DNA from 3 places in the Dorea sp. AGR2135 genome. Region 2 is predicted to be linked to each of the others. Evidence: predicted binding sites of a transcription regulator. Region 2 holds the regulator's gene; each other region holds the start of a gene.
The links. The regulator Rex, encoded in region 2, represses fermentation and respiration genes when NADH is low (regulators of the CRP and FNR family bind a similar motif). The targets are predictions, from matches to a motif close to ATTGTTAANTANTTAACAAT.
Positions count from the first base shown of each region.

Region 1: the regulator Rex is predicted to act here: its motif matches at 3,474-3,493, upstream of G593_RS0108740 (acyl-CoA carboxylase subunit beta).
Region 3: the regulator Rex is predicted to act here: its motif matches at 2,860-2,879, upstream of fucO (lactaldehyde reductase).

Region 1 covers NZ_ATVU01000011.1:62,087-66,795, forward strand. Annotated here, with positions in the region: gene G593_RS0108725 (sodium ion-translocating decarboxylase subunit beta) at 1-723, opposite strand, end outside; gene G593_RS0108730 (biotin/lipoyl-containing protein) at 758-1,123, opposite strand; gene G593_RS0108735 (OadG family transporter subunit) at 1,147-1,917, opposite strand; gene G593_RS0108740 (acyl-CoA carboxylase subunit beta) at 1,932-3,371, opposite strand; gene G593_RS0108745 (2-isopropylmalate synthase) at 3,584-4,709, opposite strand, start outside.
Region 2 covers NZ_ATVU01000001.1:228,225-232,933, forward strand. Annotated here, with positions in the region: gene G593_RS0101090 (NADP-dependent isocitrate dehydrogenase) at 1-8, shown strand, start outside; gene G593_RS0101095 (NUDIX hydrolase) at 24-527, shown strand; gene G593_RS0101100 (ABC-F family ATP-binding cassette domain-containing protein) at 542-2,467, opposite strand; gene G593_RS0101105 (redox-sensing transcriptional repressor Rex) at 2,659-3,300, shown strand; gene G593_RS0101110 (bifunctional ADP-dependent NAD(P)H-hydrate dehydratase/NAD(P)H-hydrate epimerase) at 3,381-4,709, shown strand, end outside.
Region 3 covers NZ_ATVU01000020.1:48,819-53,527, reverse strand. Annotated here, with positions in the region: gene ilvB (biosynthetic-type acetolactate synthase large subunit) at 1-232, shown strand, start outside; gene ilvN (acetolactate synthase small subunit) at 249-767, shown strand; gene G593_RS0112530 (branched-chain amino acid aminotransferase) at 876-1,901, shown strand; partial or broken gene G593_RS21525 (carbohydrate kinase) at 2,133-2,258, shown strand; gene G593_RS0112520 (TetR/AcrR family transcriptional regulator C-terminal domain-containing protein) at 2,239-2,808, shown strand; gene fucO (lactaldehyde reductase) at 2,929-4,074, shown strand; gene G593_RS0112510 (GntR family transcriptional regulator) at 4,299-4,670, shown strand; gene G593_RS0112505 (ABC transporter ATP-binding protein) at 4,676-4,709, shown strand, end outside.

The sequences.
Region 1 (4,709 bases), on a different contig from region 2:
CATCAACATACCTACAAGTGGTGCTGTTGTTGGAAGAATGACGCAGACTACAATTGTAACAATAATCGGGAAGAGAATCTTCTCGAGTTTAGATACAGGTCTTAACTGTTCCATTCTGATCTTACGTTCTTTCTCCGTTGTAAGTAATTTCATAATCGGTGGCTGAATAATCGGAACCAGTGACATATAAGAATAGGCCGCCACTGCAATTGGTCCCAGGATCGCCGTCTGCTGCAGTTTACCTGCGAGGAAGATAGATGTCGGTCCATCTGCTCCTCCAATAATTGAGATTGCTGCCGCTGCTTTGTCGGAGAATCCCATGCACATTGCTCCAAGGTATGCAGCAAAAATACCGAACTGTGCTGCTGCTCCAAGAAGGAAACTCTTTGGATTCGCGATCAACGGTCCAAAGTCTGTCATCGCACCTACTCCAAGGAAGATCAGTGACGGAAGAATTGACCACTCATCCAGCTTATAGAAATAGTAGAGAAGTCCACCCGTTCCATTTGATGCATCCTCTGCATGTAACATAATATCCGGATAGATATTTACAAGCAGCATACCAAATGCAATTGGCACAAGAAGCAGAGGCTCAAATCCATGTCTGATTGCCAGGTACAAGAAGAAACAAGCCACCGCAATCATGACCACATTGCCCCATGTAAGACTAAAAAACGCCGTCTGATGCACGAGGTTTCCTAATGTTGTTGTTATATATTCCATTTCTTAACCTCCAGTCGTATATGTGTCGGCAGTATTATTTCAATGTTGCTAATACTGCTCCGGATTCGATTGCATCACCAACAGCTACGTTGATGCTTGCTACAGTTCCATCTTCCGGTGCTACAACTGGGATTTCCATCTTCATTGCCTCGATTGTAAGAACAGCATCACCCTTCTTCACTGCCTGACCTACAGTAGTGTCAAGTTTGAATACTTTTCCGGCTGCTCCTGCTTTTACTTCAATAGATCCGGCTGCTCCTGCTGCCGCTTTCGGTGCTGTCTTTGGAGCTGCTTTTGGTGCTGCTTTCGGTGCAGTTGGTGCAGGTGCTGCACCTGCTCCTGTCTCTTCTACTGTTACATCATAAACATTACCATTCACTGTAATTGTATAATTTTTCATTCTGATATCCTCCTAATTACTCACTATGAATTCCATTTATTTGACGGACGGCGCTTAATGCTGCGGACAACAAATCCATCTGTCGTTGTCTCTTCTGCTGCTGCAATTGCTGCTGAAATAACAGCGATCAATTCCAGATCATCCGTTTCATCCACTTCTTCGACTGTCTCACTTACGGCCGCTTTCGTTTCTTCTTTCTTCTCATCTTTTTTCTCGCCAAATGCATTCTGGATTGCCGGAATGTATTTAAACAAAGAAATCAGGAATGAAATGAAGATCAGTACTGCAAATACAGTTCCCATTCCAAGCAGTGTATTTAAGCCTGCCTTTTCCACAATCTCTCCCAGTGAGAACTTCGCACTGACTGTCATACTTTCAAGGTATAAATCTTTATCAAACACAAATTCAATCGTAGCATCACGATCTTTGAACTGTGCCGGTACAGATACTGTCAGCTCATCATCTTTCGCTTCAAATGTATAATCTCCATGTCCGACATACTCACCGCATTCTTTGATTCCTGCCTGCCAGCTGTCAACTGCGCCATCAAAGCTGTCCGGTGTGAACTTCAATCCAGACATCATGAACTGATACTCTTTGCTGAATTCGTTCTGGTCGTTCCACTGTGCCAGTGTATCACTGTCTACATTCTGGCAGTAGTTTATCAGAAACTCTGTCTCCTGCTCGATCATTGCCTCATCATATTCCAAAGTAGTCTGTGTCTTACCACATCCTGTCAGGCATACGATTGCGGTCATCATCAGGCAGAGCAATAAGCTAATCTTTTTCTTCACTTTGCCTCACCTCTCTAAACTGTTCCATGCTTTTTCATCGGGCTTTCTTCTCTTTTTGTAAATAACATCTCAAATGCTCCGATGACATATTTTCTAGTGTCAGCAGGCTGGATAATTGTATCTACATAACCTCTTCTTGCTGCGGAAACCGGACTGGACTGAAGCTTGGCATATTCTTTTGCTTTCTCGTTGATTGTCTCAGCATCAGCATCTGCATACATAATTTTTGCTGCAAGATCTGCTTCCATCATTCCGATTTCTGCTGTCGGCCATGCATAGACCATATCAGCACCAAGAGATTTACTGTTCATTGTCACATAGGCACTTCCAAATGCTTTTCCGATTACAACGTTAACTTTCGGTACAGTTGCATTTGCAAATGCATAAGTTAATTTTGCCGCTGCCTTTGCAAGGCTTCTTTCTGCACACATAGTTGCCGCAAATCCTGATACATTCGTCAGTGTAAGAACCGGAATATTAAATGCATCACAGAACTCTACGAATCTGGCTGCTTTTCTTGCGCCTCTTGCAGAAAGTGCTCCATCAAACTCTTCTACAACTTCTGCATTCTCATCATAAACTTTAGATCTGTTTGCAACAGTACCAACTGTCATACCATTCAAACGAATAAAGCCTGTTACCATGTCTTTTGCATGATTCTTCTGAGTCTCAAAGAATACATGATCATCTGCGATTTCAGCAAGGGCTATTGCTGTATCTTCTGTTGCATTTTCAATCTCTGAACATGCACGATTCAGATCATCTGAACATTCTGTGTATGATGCATCTTCCTCATTATTACATGGTAAAATGCTTACTAATGTACGAATCTCTGAAAGAATCTCTTCTTCTGTTCCGACACCATCTACAAGACCTGTCTTTTCACTTTGGAATTTTGCAGAAGATGTATCACATTTATCTACTGTATTTCCTGGAATCGCATTCGGAGAATTTACGAATAACTTCGCATTCTTTTCTTCCATAAATGTAAAATCTGTAAGAGCTGGTACTAAGGACAAGCCTCCGCCACAGGTTCCGAAAATTGCTGTAATCTGTGGAATTACTCCTGATGCAAGTGATTGTTTTAAATACAATGTTCCAAATGCCTCAAGTGCGTCTGTTGCCTCCTGGAGTCTGAGACCTGCACAATCTACAAGTCCAATAACAGGAGCCCCCATCTTCATTGCCATATCATAAATGTTCGCGATCTTTCTGGCATGCATCTCACCAATTGATCCCTTCAATACTGAAGCATCCTGGCTGTACACATATACCAGATTACCATCGATCACTCCATAACCGGTAATGACACCGTCTGCCGGAGTTTTCTTTTCCTGCATGTTGAAATCTGTTGTTCTGGCTGTTACTGCTCCGCCGATTTCAACAAAGCTGCCTGCATCAAGTAACTGTTCAATGCGATTACCTGCTGCATTTTCTGTTGCCATGTTGCCCATAATTTAGCCCTCCATTTTCTTTATTAAAATATGGTTATACCAAAATTTCGCCAAATTTATTATAACTTTTTTACCGAAAAATGGCAACGCCTACAAGATACATTTGTTAAGGATTTGACAAATTTTGTTAATTATTTATGACTTTTGTTAAAAATCAAAAAGCGGTTTGGGCAATTAGCTCAAAACCGCTTTTATAGGTCTATAAATTCTGTTTATTTTTCATTTCTAAATTGAATTGGAGTCATATTATATGCCTTTTTGAACAATCGATTGAAATGCTCCACATTCTGATATCCGACAGATAATGCAATATTTTCCACTGTCATATTGCTGCTCTTAAGAAGTGCTCTTGCTTTCTTCATACGGATTTTCTTTACCAGTTCTCCAAATGTGACGCCGGATTTCTCCTTAATGTATTTGGAAATGTATGGTTTAGACAAGAAGAACTTCTCAGCAAGGTCATCTAATGTAATATCAATATAGTTCTCCTGAATATAATTCATAATTTCAATCATACGTGCGTCTTTACATGTATTGGAATTTCCAATCTCTTCCAGCTTATTAACTGCAACTGTGAGTGCCTCAATGGATGCCTTGATAATATCGGCGTCAATTCCAACACCCCAAAATGTCTTTCCTTGGCAGATTATACCAACATATGCAACAGCCTTGGAGGATGATCCTTTTGTCAGAGAATGTTCCTCGTAAAAGCTCAGTTCATAGCTGACGTTGAAATACTGTTTGATTGCATTGCTGACCGCATCCAAACGTCCATTACCCGTTGCGGTGATGACCTGGCTCTCTTTCTCATGATTGATCGTAACCTCAGCTGTAATTCCATTGACCTGTTTGAAATGACACTCATCAATATGGAATACCGGTTTTGTATTAATGTAGTTATCAGAGAAAATCTGATATACAAGTTCCGGAGTCAGCTCTTTATGTGCACGGTCAGAAATACCTTTCACAAGATATCCGACTTCCTCACGCATCTCTTTTGGAAGATTGATTCCATGGCTCTGTTTCAGAATGTAGTTCACACCACCTTTACCAGACTGGCTGTTGATGCGGATAACATCTGAATCGTATTTTCTTCCAACATCCTGTGGATCGATCGGCAGATATGGAACTGTCCATGTATCGCACTTCTTCTCTTCTCTCCACGCCATTCCTTTTGCAATAGCATCCTGATGTGATCCTGAAAATGCTGTAAATACCAGATCTCCTGCATACGGCTGACGCTCATAGACATGCATTCTTGTCAGTCTCTCATAAGTTTCGCGAATATGGTGCATATCAGTAAAATCAAGCTTTGGATCCACTCCGTGAGAGAACATA
Region 2 (4,709 bases):
TAGTATAGAAAGAGTTGAAATGCATGGAATACTGGGATATTTATGATAAAAACAAACAGCTGACCGGGCGAAAAATGAAGCGCAATGACTGGTGCCTGAAAGAGGATGAGTATCACTTGACAGTGTTAGGTGTGATCCGCCGTCCAGATGGAAAATATCTGATTACCCGCCGCGTTCTGACAAAGGCATGGGCACCAGGCTGGTGGGAAGTTTCCGGAGGCGCTGCACAGGCAGGCGAAAGCTCCGAGGAAGCGGTACGCCGTGAGGTACTGGAAGAAACAGGATTGGATGTAAATGGCTGTGTGGGCGGTTATATGTTTACTTATCACAGAGAAAATCCTGGAGAAGGCGACAATTATTTTGTAGATGTCTATCGTTTTGAAAAGGATTTTAAAGAAGAAGACCTGCATCTTCAGACAGAAGAGACTGCAGGATATAAGATTGCAACAGCGGATGAGATCAAGGCTCTGGCTGACGAAGGAATCTTCCTGCATTATGATAGTATCAAACGTGTTTTTGAAGAGTAGAAAAATGAGCTGGCTTATTCGGCCAGCTCTTCCCATTTTTCATATAAAGTTTCAAGTTCAGCGTCAATTTCTGCACGTTCTTTCGCAAGTTCCTGACATTTTACTGAATTCGTATAAACTTCCTCCTGCGACATTAGAATATCAATTTCAGCACTTCTATCTTCCAGAACACCGATTCGTTCTTCTGTCTTTTTGAATTCATTAGCGCGTTTCCGTTCTTTTGCCTGAGCTTCTTTTTGTTCCTGCCAGCTTAACTTTGAATCAGAGGCCAAGTCAGCAGCTGCAGAAGAGGAATTATTTTCTAAGCGAGACGTATTGGAGTATGCGGCTGTCAGTTCTTCTTTTTTCTCAAGATAATAATCATAATTTCCAATATAATTTACAAACGTATGATTAACAAGATCCATGATACGTGTTGCAGTCTGATTGATAAAGTAACGGTCGTGTGAAACATAAAGAACCGTTCCTGTGTAATTATTCAGTGCATGTTCCAGAATCTCTTTTGATGTAATATCCAGATGGTTGGTCGGCTCATCGAGAATCAGGAAGTTCGCTTCAGAAAGCATCAGCTTTGCAAGGGACACGCGTCCACGTTCGCCACCGCTTAAGTCACCAATCAGTTTAAATACATCATCTCCGGTAAATAAAAATGCTGCCAGCACTTTACGGATCTGCGTGTTATTAAGATTAGGATAGTCATCGGAAATCTCCTGGAAAATAGTTTTTTCCATATGCAGAACGTGATGTTCCTGATCGTAGTAACCAATCTTTACATTAGAACCGAGACGGAAACTTCCAGAATCAGCTTTGAGTACCTGATTTAAAATCTTAAGGATTGTTGTTTTTCCGGTTCCATTGTCTCCAATGATCGCGACATGTTCCCCTCGCTTGATTTCGAAGCTGATATTTTCAAATAAAATCTGTGGTGGAAATGCTTTGCTTAAATGCTCGACAATTAAGACATCATTACCGCTGACACAGGAAGGTTCCAGTGTTAAGTGCATATCTGTATGCAGTTCCATCGGTTTTTCAACCGGGGTCATCTTATCCAGCATCTTTTCACGGCTTTCTGCACGCTTAATGGATTTTTCACGGTTGAAGGAGCGAAGCTTTTCAATGACCGCTTCCTGATGCTTAATTTCCTGCTGCTGATTCAGATACTCTTTCATTCTGGCTTCACGGAGCATTTCCTTTTTCTTGGCGTAATCTGTATAATTGCCCATGAAAGTGGTAAGCTTGCCCAGTTCGATCTCGACAACTTTTGTTACAACCCGGTTCAGAAAATACCGGTCATGAGAGACAATCAGTACTGCACCAGGATAATTCAGAAGATAAGTTTCCAGCCATGAGATGGAATTTAAATCCAAATGGTTGGTTGGCTCGTCCAAAAGCAGAATATCCGGCTTTGTGAGGAGCAGTTTTCCGAGAGAGACACGGGTTTTCTGACCTCCGGATAAAGTCGCGACCGGTTTTGCGAATTCTTCTTCTGTAAATCCAAGTCCTTTTAAAACACCAGTAATCTCACTTTCGCAGGCGTATCCATTTTCACGTTCGAATGCTACTGTGAGCCGCTGGTATGTATTCATACGTTCTTCCAGACGTTCGCCGCTTAAATGCTTCATTTCCTGTTCAATCTCACGAATCTGCCGCTCCATGTCGAGAATATCGGCTTTTGCAGTGCGTACCTCTTGATAGATCGTATGGTCATTATTCATATCCTGATGCTGTGCCAGATATCCCATCGTCTTGCCACGTGTCAGAACAACATTGCCGCCGTCCGCCTGTATCTCACCAACGATCATCTTAAGAAGTGTTGTCTTTCCAGCACCGTTCGGTCCTACGAGAGCTGCTTTTTCGTGGTCTTCTATATGAAAGGAGCCGCCGGAGACAATTACTTCTTCTCCAAAGGCTTTTTTGATATTGTGACATGCAAGTATCATCCTATCCTCCTTGATAAAAATCCTGTGATTTTGAGAAATAAAGATGCCGCAGGGCTGCGACCGCATAATTTTGGCATCATCTTATACTATTATAACGAAAATACTACAAAAAACAACTAAAAAGTTTGACATTATACTAACGATTGCCTATAATAATGAGTAGAAATTTTTGAAGGAAGGAGGTGCGGATCATGCAAAACAGGGGAATTTCACAGGCAGTTATCCGTAGATTACCCAGATATTATAGATACCTTGGGGAGCTGATCGAGCAGGGAGTAGAACGAATCTCTTCCAATGAGCTTAGTAAAAGAATGAAAGTAACAGCTTCCCAGATTCGTCAGGATCTTAATAATTTTGGCGGATTCGGGCAACAGGGGTATGGCTATAATGTAAAATATCTGTACTCAGAAATCGGAAAAATTCTTGGATTGGAACAGGATCATAATATTATTATTATTGGTGCTGGTAATTTGGGGCGTGCACTTGCGAACTATGCATCATTTGAAAAGCGGGGATTTATCTTAAAAGGATTGTTTGATATCAATCCGGAGCTTGACGGGCAGGAAGTTCGTGGTGTTCCAATTCATATGATGGACGAGCTTCCGAAATTTGTAGATGAGAACAGTATCGATATTGCAGCATTGACGATTCCAAAGGATGAGTCAATCAAAGTCGCAAAATTTCTGGCAGATCACAATGTTCACGGAATATGGAATTTTGCACATACAGATCTGAATCTCCCGGAAAGTGTGATTGTTGAGAATGTACATTTATCCGAGAGTCTGATGAGGCTGTCATATAATATATGCCGCTACAAGGAAGAACATAATTAAGGAGATAACGTGTAAAGACAGGTTTGTTCAGATAGCATCCTGGCTTTGCACGTTTCTTTCTATCAGGAGGAATCAAAACTATGAGATATTTGCCAGATGCTAAACAGATGAAAACGGCAGATTCATTTACGATAAATGAACTTAAAATCCCGTCCCTGGAACTTATGGAACGGGCTGCCAGAGCATGTGTAGATCACATTAAAGACTGGAAAATTAATTTAAATAAAATATGTGTCCTCTGTGGTTCTGGAAATAATGGCGGGGACGGCTTTGCGATTGCCAGAATGTTTGCATGGGAAGGGTGTGACGTAACAGCAGTTCTGGTCGGAAACAGAGATCACTGTACACCAGAGACTGCCTATCAGATAGAACAGTTGAAAAATACAGGAGCACAGTTTAAGGAGCAGTTTGAGCAAGAAGCATTTGAAAGTGAACCGTATACTTTAATTATCGATGCAATTTTTGGAGTTGGACTTTGCCGGGAGGTTGGAGGCAGATATGTGCAGATTATAGAGTGTGTGAATCAGTCTGATGCAGTCCGTATGTCCGTGGATATTCCTTCCGGAATTTGCGCAACTACAGGAAATGTATTAGGAACTGCAGTGCGTGCAGACTATACTGTGACAATTCAGGAGACGAAAGTTGGTCTTGTACTTGATCCAGGAAGAAGTTATGCAGGAATCTGTGTATCCGAGGATATCGGAATTGTATCACTTCCGCTGGAAAGAGATGAGGAAACAGTTTGTACACTGGAGGGAAGTGATTATGCAGCACTTCTTCCAAAACGAAATGCGGACTCTAATAAAGGAACTTACGGAAAGCTTCTTATGATCACCGGAAGCAAAGGTATGTCAGGTGCTGCATATCTTGGCGCACTTGCAGCTTACAGGACAGGTACCGGGCTGGTGCAGATCTATACTGCTAAAGAGAATCGCGTGATCTTACAGAGTCAGATTCCGGAAGCAATCATTACAACTTATGAAAAATATGATGTCAATGAACTACATCGCTTGATTGACTGGGCAGATGTCGTAGCTATAGGTTCCGGACTTGGAACAAAGAAGACTGCAAGGAAGATTTTAAAAGAAACCATTGCATATACAAAGAAACCTTGTGTCATAGATGCAGACGGACTCAATATTTTGTCTGAACATATGGATTATCTGTGTGGTGCAGATTGTGAACATTTTATCTTTACACCGCACATGAAAGAATTTGAACGGATCAGCGGTTTGAAGATTGCTGAAGTAAAAAAAGATCGTATTGCAGCACTTCGTACATTTGTTAAAGAATATGACGTTACCTGTGTACTGAAGGATTCCAGAACAACCATTGCAAAGCCGAGAGAGCGGGTAGCGGTAAATCTATCCGGCTGTGCGGCTATGGCAAAAGCCGGATCCGGGGATGTG
Region 3 (4,709 bases), on a different contig from region 2:
TGAGAATTTTGAATATCCGGAGTATACACCGAACTTTATCAAACTGGCAGAAAGTTATGGCGCAGTAGGAATCCGTGTGGAGAAAAAAGAAGATATTGAGCCTGCATTCAGAGCAGCACTTGAAAATAAACACAGACCGACGATTATCGAGTTTATGATCGATCCGGAGGATCTTGTATACCCAATGATCAAACCGGGCGGAACTCTGGAAGAGCTGATCATGGATTGTTAGAAAGGAGAAAGGAATTATGAGTGGAACAAATAATGGAATGAAAAAACGCTGGATATCACTTTATGTAGAAAATCAGGTAGGTGTTTTGTCTAAAATTTCCGGACTCTTTTCTGGAAAGTCATATAATCTGGACAGCCTTACTGTAGGAACAACAGAAGATCCGACTGTATCCAGAATGACAATAGCAACGGTCAGTGACGATGAGACGTTTGAACAGATCAAAAAGCAGCTCAACCGTACGGTAGAGGTTATTAAAGTCATTGATTTTACAGATGTTTTTGTAAGAATGAAAGAAATTATGTACATTAAAGTTCAAAAATGTACACCGGAGGATAAGGTGGAATGTTTCCAGATCGCGGAGACGTTCAAGGCAAAAGTTATCGACTACGGAAGAGATAGTCTTTTGCTGGAATTTGTACAGACAGGAACCAAAAATGACGCAGTTATCAAGCTGATGAAAGAAGAGTTCAAGAGTATTGAAGTTGTGCGTGGAGGAAGCGTTGGAATTGAGTCTATTAGTATGATGGAAAGATAATCCAAAAAAAACAGAGCGCACTCTTGAATTTCGGATATGATGGTATTATAATAATGTCAGTAGAATAGTTAAAAATTAAAGTTATATAGATGAACGGAGGAAATTATCATGGAGAAAAAGAACATTGACTGGTCAAACATCGGATTTGGCTACATGCAGACAGATAAGAGATATGTATCCAACTACAAAGACGGAGCATGGGATGAAGGAACTCTTACCTCCGACGCAACCATAACAATCAGCGAGTGCGCAGGTGTACTTCAGTATGCGCAGACATGCTTTGAAGGAATGAAAGCTTACACAACAGAAGACGGACATATCGTAACTTTCCGTCCGGATTTAAATGCAGCAAGAATGGCTGATTCAGCAGCAAGACTTGAGATGCCGGTATTCCCAGAGGACAGATTCGTAGATGCAATCAAACAGGTCGTAGCAGCTAATGCAGCATATGTACCGCCTTACGGGTCAGGAGCTACACTTTATGTAAGACCGTATATGTTTGGTTCCAGTCCGGTTATCGGAGTAAAACCTGCAGAGGAGTATCAGTTCCGTGTATTTGCTACACCAGTTGGACCATACTTTAAAGGCGGCGCTAAGCCGATCACAATTAAGGTTTCAGACTTTGACCGTGCCGCACCGCATGGAACAGGTCATGTAAAAGCAGGTCTTAACTATGCAATGAGCCTTCATGCAATCGTGACAGCACATGGAGAAGGATACGATGAGAATATGTATCTGGATGCTGCAACAAGAACAAAAGTAGAAGAGACAGGTGGGGCAAACTTTATCTTCGTAACAAAAGACAATAAAGTCGTAACACCGAAGTCATCTACAATCCTTCCTTCTATTACAAGACGTTCTCTGATGTATGTAGCAGAGCATTATCTTGGACTGGAAGTAGAAGAAAGAGAAGTATACCTTGATGAAGTAAAAGACTTTGCAGAGTGTGGACTTTGTGGAACAGCAGCAGTTATTTCACCAGTTGGCAAGATTGTAGATCATGGAAAAGAAATCTGCTTCCCAAGTGGAATGGAAGAGATGGGACCAGTTACAAAGAAGCTGTATGAGACATTGACAGGAATCCAGATGGGTCACATTGAAGCACCAGAGGGCTGGATTTGCAAGATTTGCTAGGATTGAGAAAAAGCCAGGCACAAGAACAATCACAGACTCTACATTGTTTTCAGATAATATAAGATTCATATGCGAGATGAGGTTGACGGGAAAATGAGAATTTTGTAAAATAATGTCAAGACATATGGAGCGGGACAGAAACGCGAAAATCTGTCCCGCTCTTTTCGCAATATAAATAGAAACTGTGAGTGTATTATATTCCATTGATTCTGTTATCTATGGGCAAGAAATGAAAAGGAACTTGGAGAGATGCTGGAGTTTGCCAATGCAGCAGCATCTATTGTAACAACAAGAAAAGGGGCGCTTCGGGTAATGCCCAAGTTAGAGGAGATTTTGCATGTGCAAAGAGGAGTGTAAGTCAGAAGAAATGAAATATCGCCTGGCGGAAGCTGTGAAAGTCTGCATGAAGACGACATCGGTGGAGAAGATTACGGTAAAGGAAATCGTAGATGCGTGCGGAACGACCAGACAGACATTTTACCGGCATTTTCAGGATAAATACGACCTGGTTAACTGGTATTTTGATAAGATCATTCTGGAATCATTTGAACATATGGGAGAAGGCGAGACCATCTATGAAGGACTGGTGAAAAAATTTCAGTATATTCAGAAAGAGAAACTTTTCTTTAAAATGGCATTTAAATCTGATGATCAGAACTGTCTGAGAGACCATGATTTTGAACTGATTCTGGCATTTTATTCAGACCGGATCCAGGAAAAATCCGGAAAGCCATTGTCGGAAGATTTAAAATTCCTGCTGGAAATGTATTGCCAGGGTTCTATTTACATGACTGTACAATGGGTGTTTGGAAGGGTGAAACGCACGCCGGAGGAACTGGCAGCAGATCTCGTGAAAGCAATGCCGGAAGAACTGGCGGGGGTGTTTGAAAGACTGGATCTTTTATGATCCGGTCACGTTACATTTTCATAATTTTGTAACTTTCATTTTTTTAATAACATTGTTAAAATAAAAACATAAAAGCTGAATAAGAGCAAATTATGTCATGTAAGAAAAGGAGAGATTGAAATGGCAAACAGAATTATGCTGAATGAGACATCTTATCACGGAGCAGGAGCAATCAAGGAGATTGCAACAGAGGCAAAATCAAGAGCATTTAAGAAAGCATTTGTATGCTCTGATCCAGACCTGATTAAATTTGGGGTAACAAAGAAAGTGACAGATGTATTAGATGAGGCTGGACTCGCATATGAGATTTATTCTGACATCAAAGCCAATCCTACGATTCAGAACGTACAGAATGGTGTTGCAGCATTCAAGAGTGCTGAGGCTGATTACATTGTAGCAATCGGTGGAGGATCTTCCATGGATACAGCAAAAGCAATCGGTATCATTATTGCTAATCCGGAATTCGAGGATGTAAGAAGTCTGGAAGGTGTTGCGCCAACTAAGAAACCTTGTGTACCGATCATTGCAGTTCCGACAACAGCAGGTACAGCAGCAGAGGTTACGATCAACTACGTTATTACAGATGTAGAGAAGAAGAGAAAATTTGTCTGTGTTGACCCACATGATATGCCGGTCATCGCAGTTGTAGACCCGGATATGATGTCCTCTATGCCAAAAGGACTGACAGCTTCCACAGGTATGGATGCGCTTACACATGCAATCGAAGGATATACAACAAAGGCTGCATGGGAGATGACAGATATGTTCCATATCAAAGCAATCGAGATTATTTCCAAATCCTTAAGAGGAGCAGTTGCAAATGAGAAAGAGGGTCGTGAGGGAATGGCTCTTGGACAGTATATCGCAGGAATGGGATTCTCAAACGTAGGTCTTGGAATTGCTCATTCTATGGCTCACACACTTGGAGCTGTTTATGACACACCACATGGTGTTGCATGTGCTATGATGCTTCCAATCGTTATGGAGTACAATGCTGACTGCACAGGCGAGAAATACAAAGAGATCGCAAGAGCTATGGGTGTCAAAGGTGTTGATGATATGTCTGTAGAAGAATACAGAAAAGCAGCAGTAGACGCTGTTTCGCAGCTTTCTATCGACGTTGGAATCCCAACAAAACTGGAAGCGTTAAAAGAAGAAGATCTTGACTTCTTAGCTGAGTCTGCACACGCAGATGCATGCGCTCCGGGTAATCCGAAAGACGCAAGCGTTGAAGATCTGAAGAATTTGTTCAGAAAATTAATGTAATGATGCCAGAGCGGATTGTGGGAGTGCAAAGCATGGAGTAATCCGCATGCATCATGCATTATTACATAATCTAAGATAAGAGAACTCCTGACATTGATATCCAGTGCCAGGAGTTTTTAATATTCCGAAAAAATAAAATGAGAAGAAAACAGTATAAAACAGTATAAAACAGTTGACAACTGTTATATACTGTTTTATACTGTTTATAACGAAGGAGGAGTTTTATGGATATCATAGTAAACCATTCATCCATGCAGCCAATCTATGAACAGATTGGAAATCAGATAAAAGAAAAGATCATGCATGGTATATTAAAAGCAGATACCCCGCTCCCGTCAGTTCGTACTTTAGCTAAAGAACTTAAGGTCAGTGCATTGACCGTGAAAAAAGCATATGATGCTCTGGAAGAAGAAGGATTTGTAATTACGATTCATGGAAAAGGAAGTTTCGTAGCATTTGCAGATCAGGGGCTGATGCTGGAGAAAAAGAAAAAGGAAGTGGAAGCTGATTTGGAGATGGCCATCCGAAAAGGCAAAAGCTGTGGAATGACGGATCAGGAATTACTGGAGTTGTTTCAGATTGTTTTGGAGGATTGATAAGTATGTTGAAATTTGAGGGTGTGAAAAAGCACTATG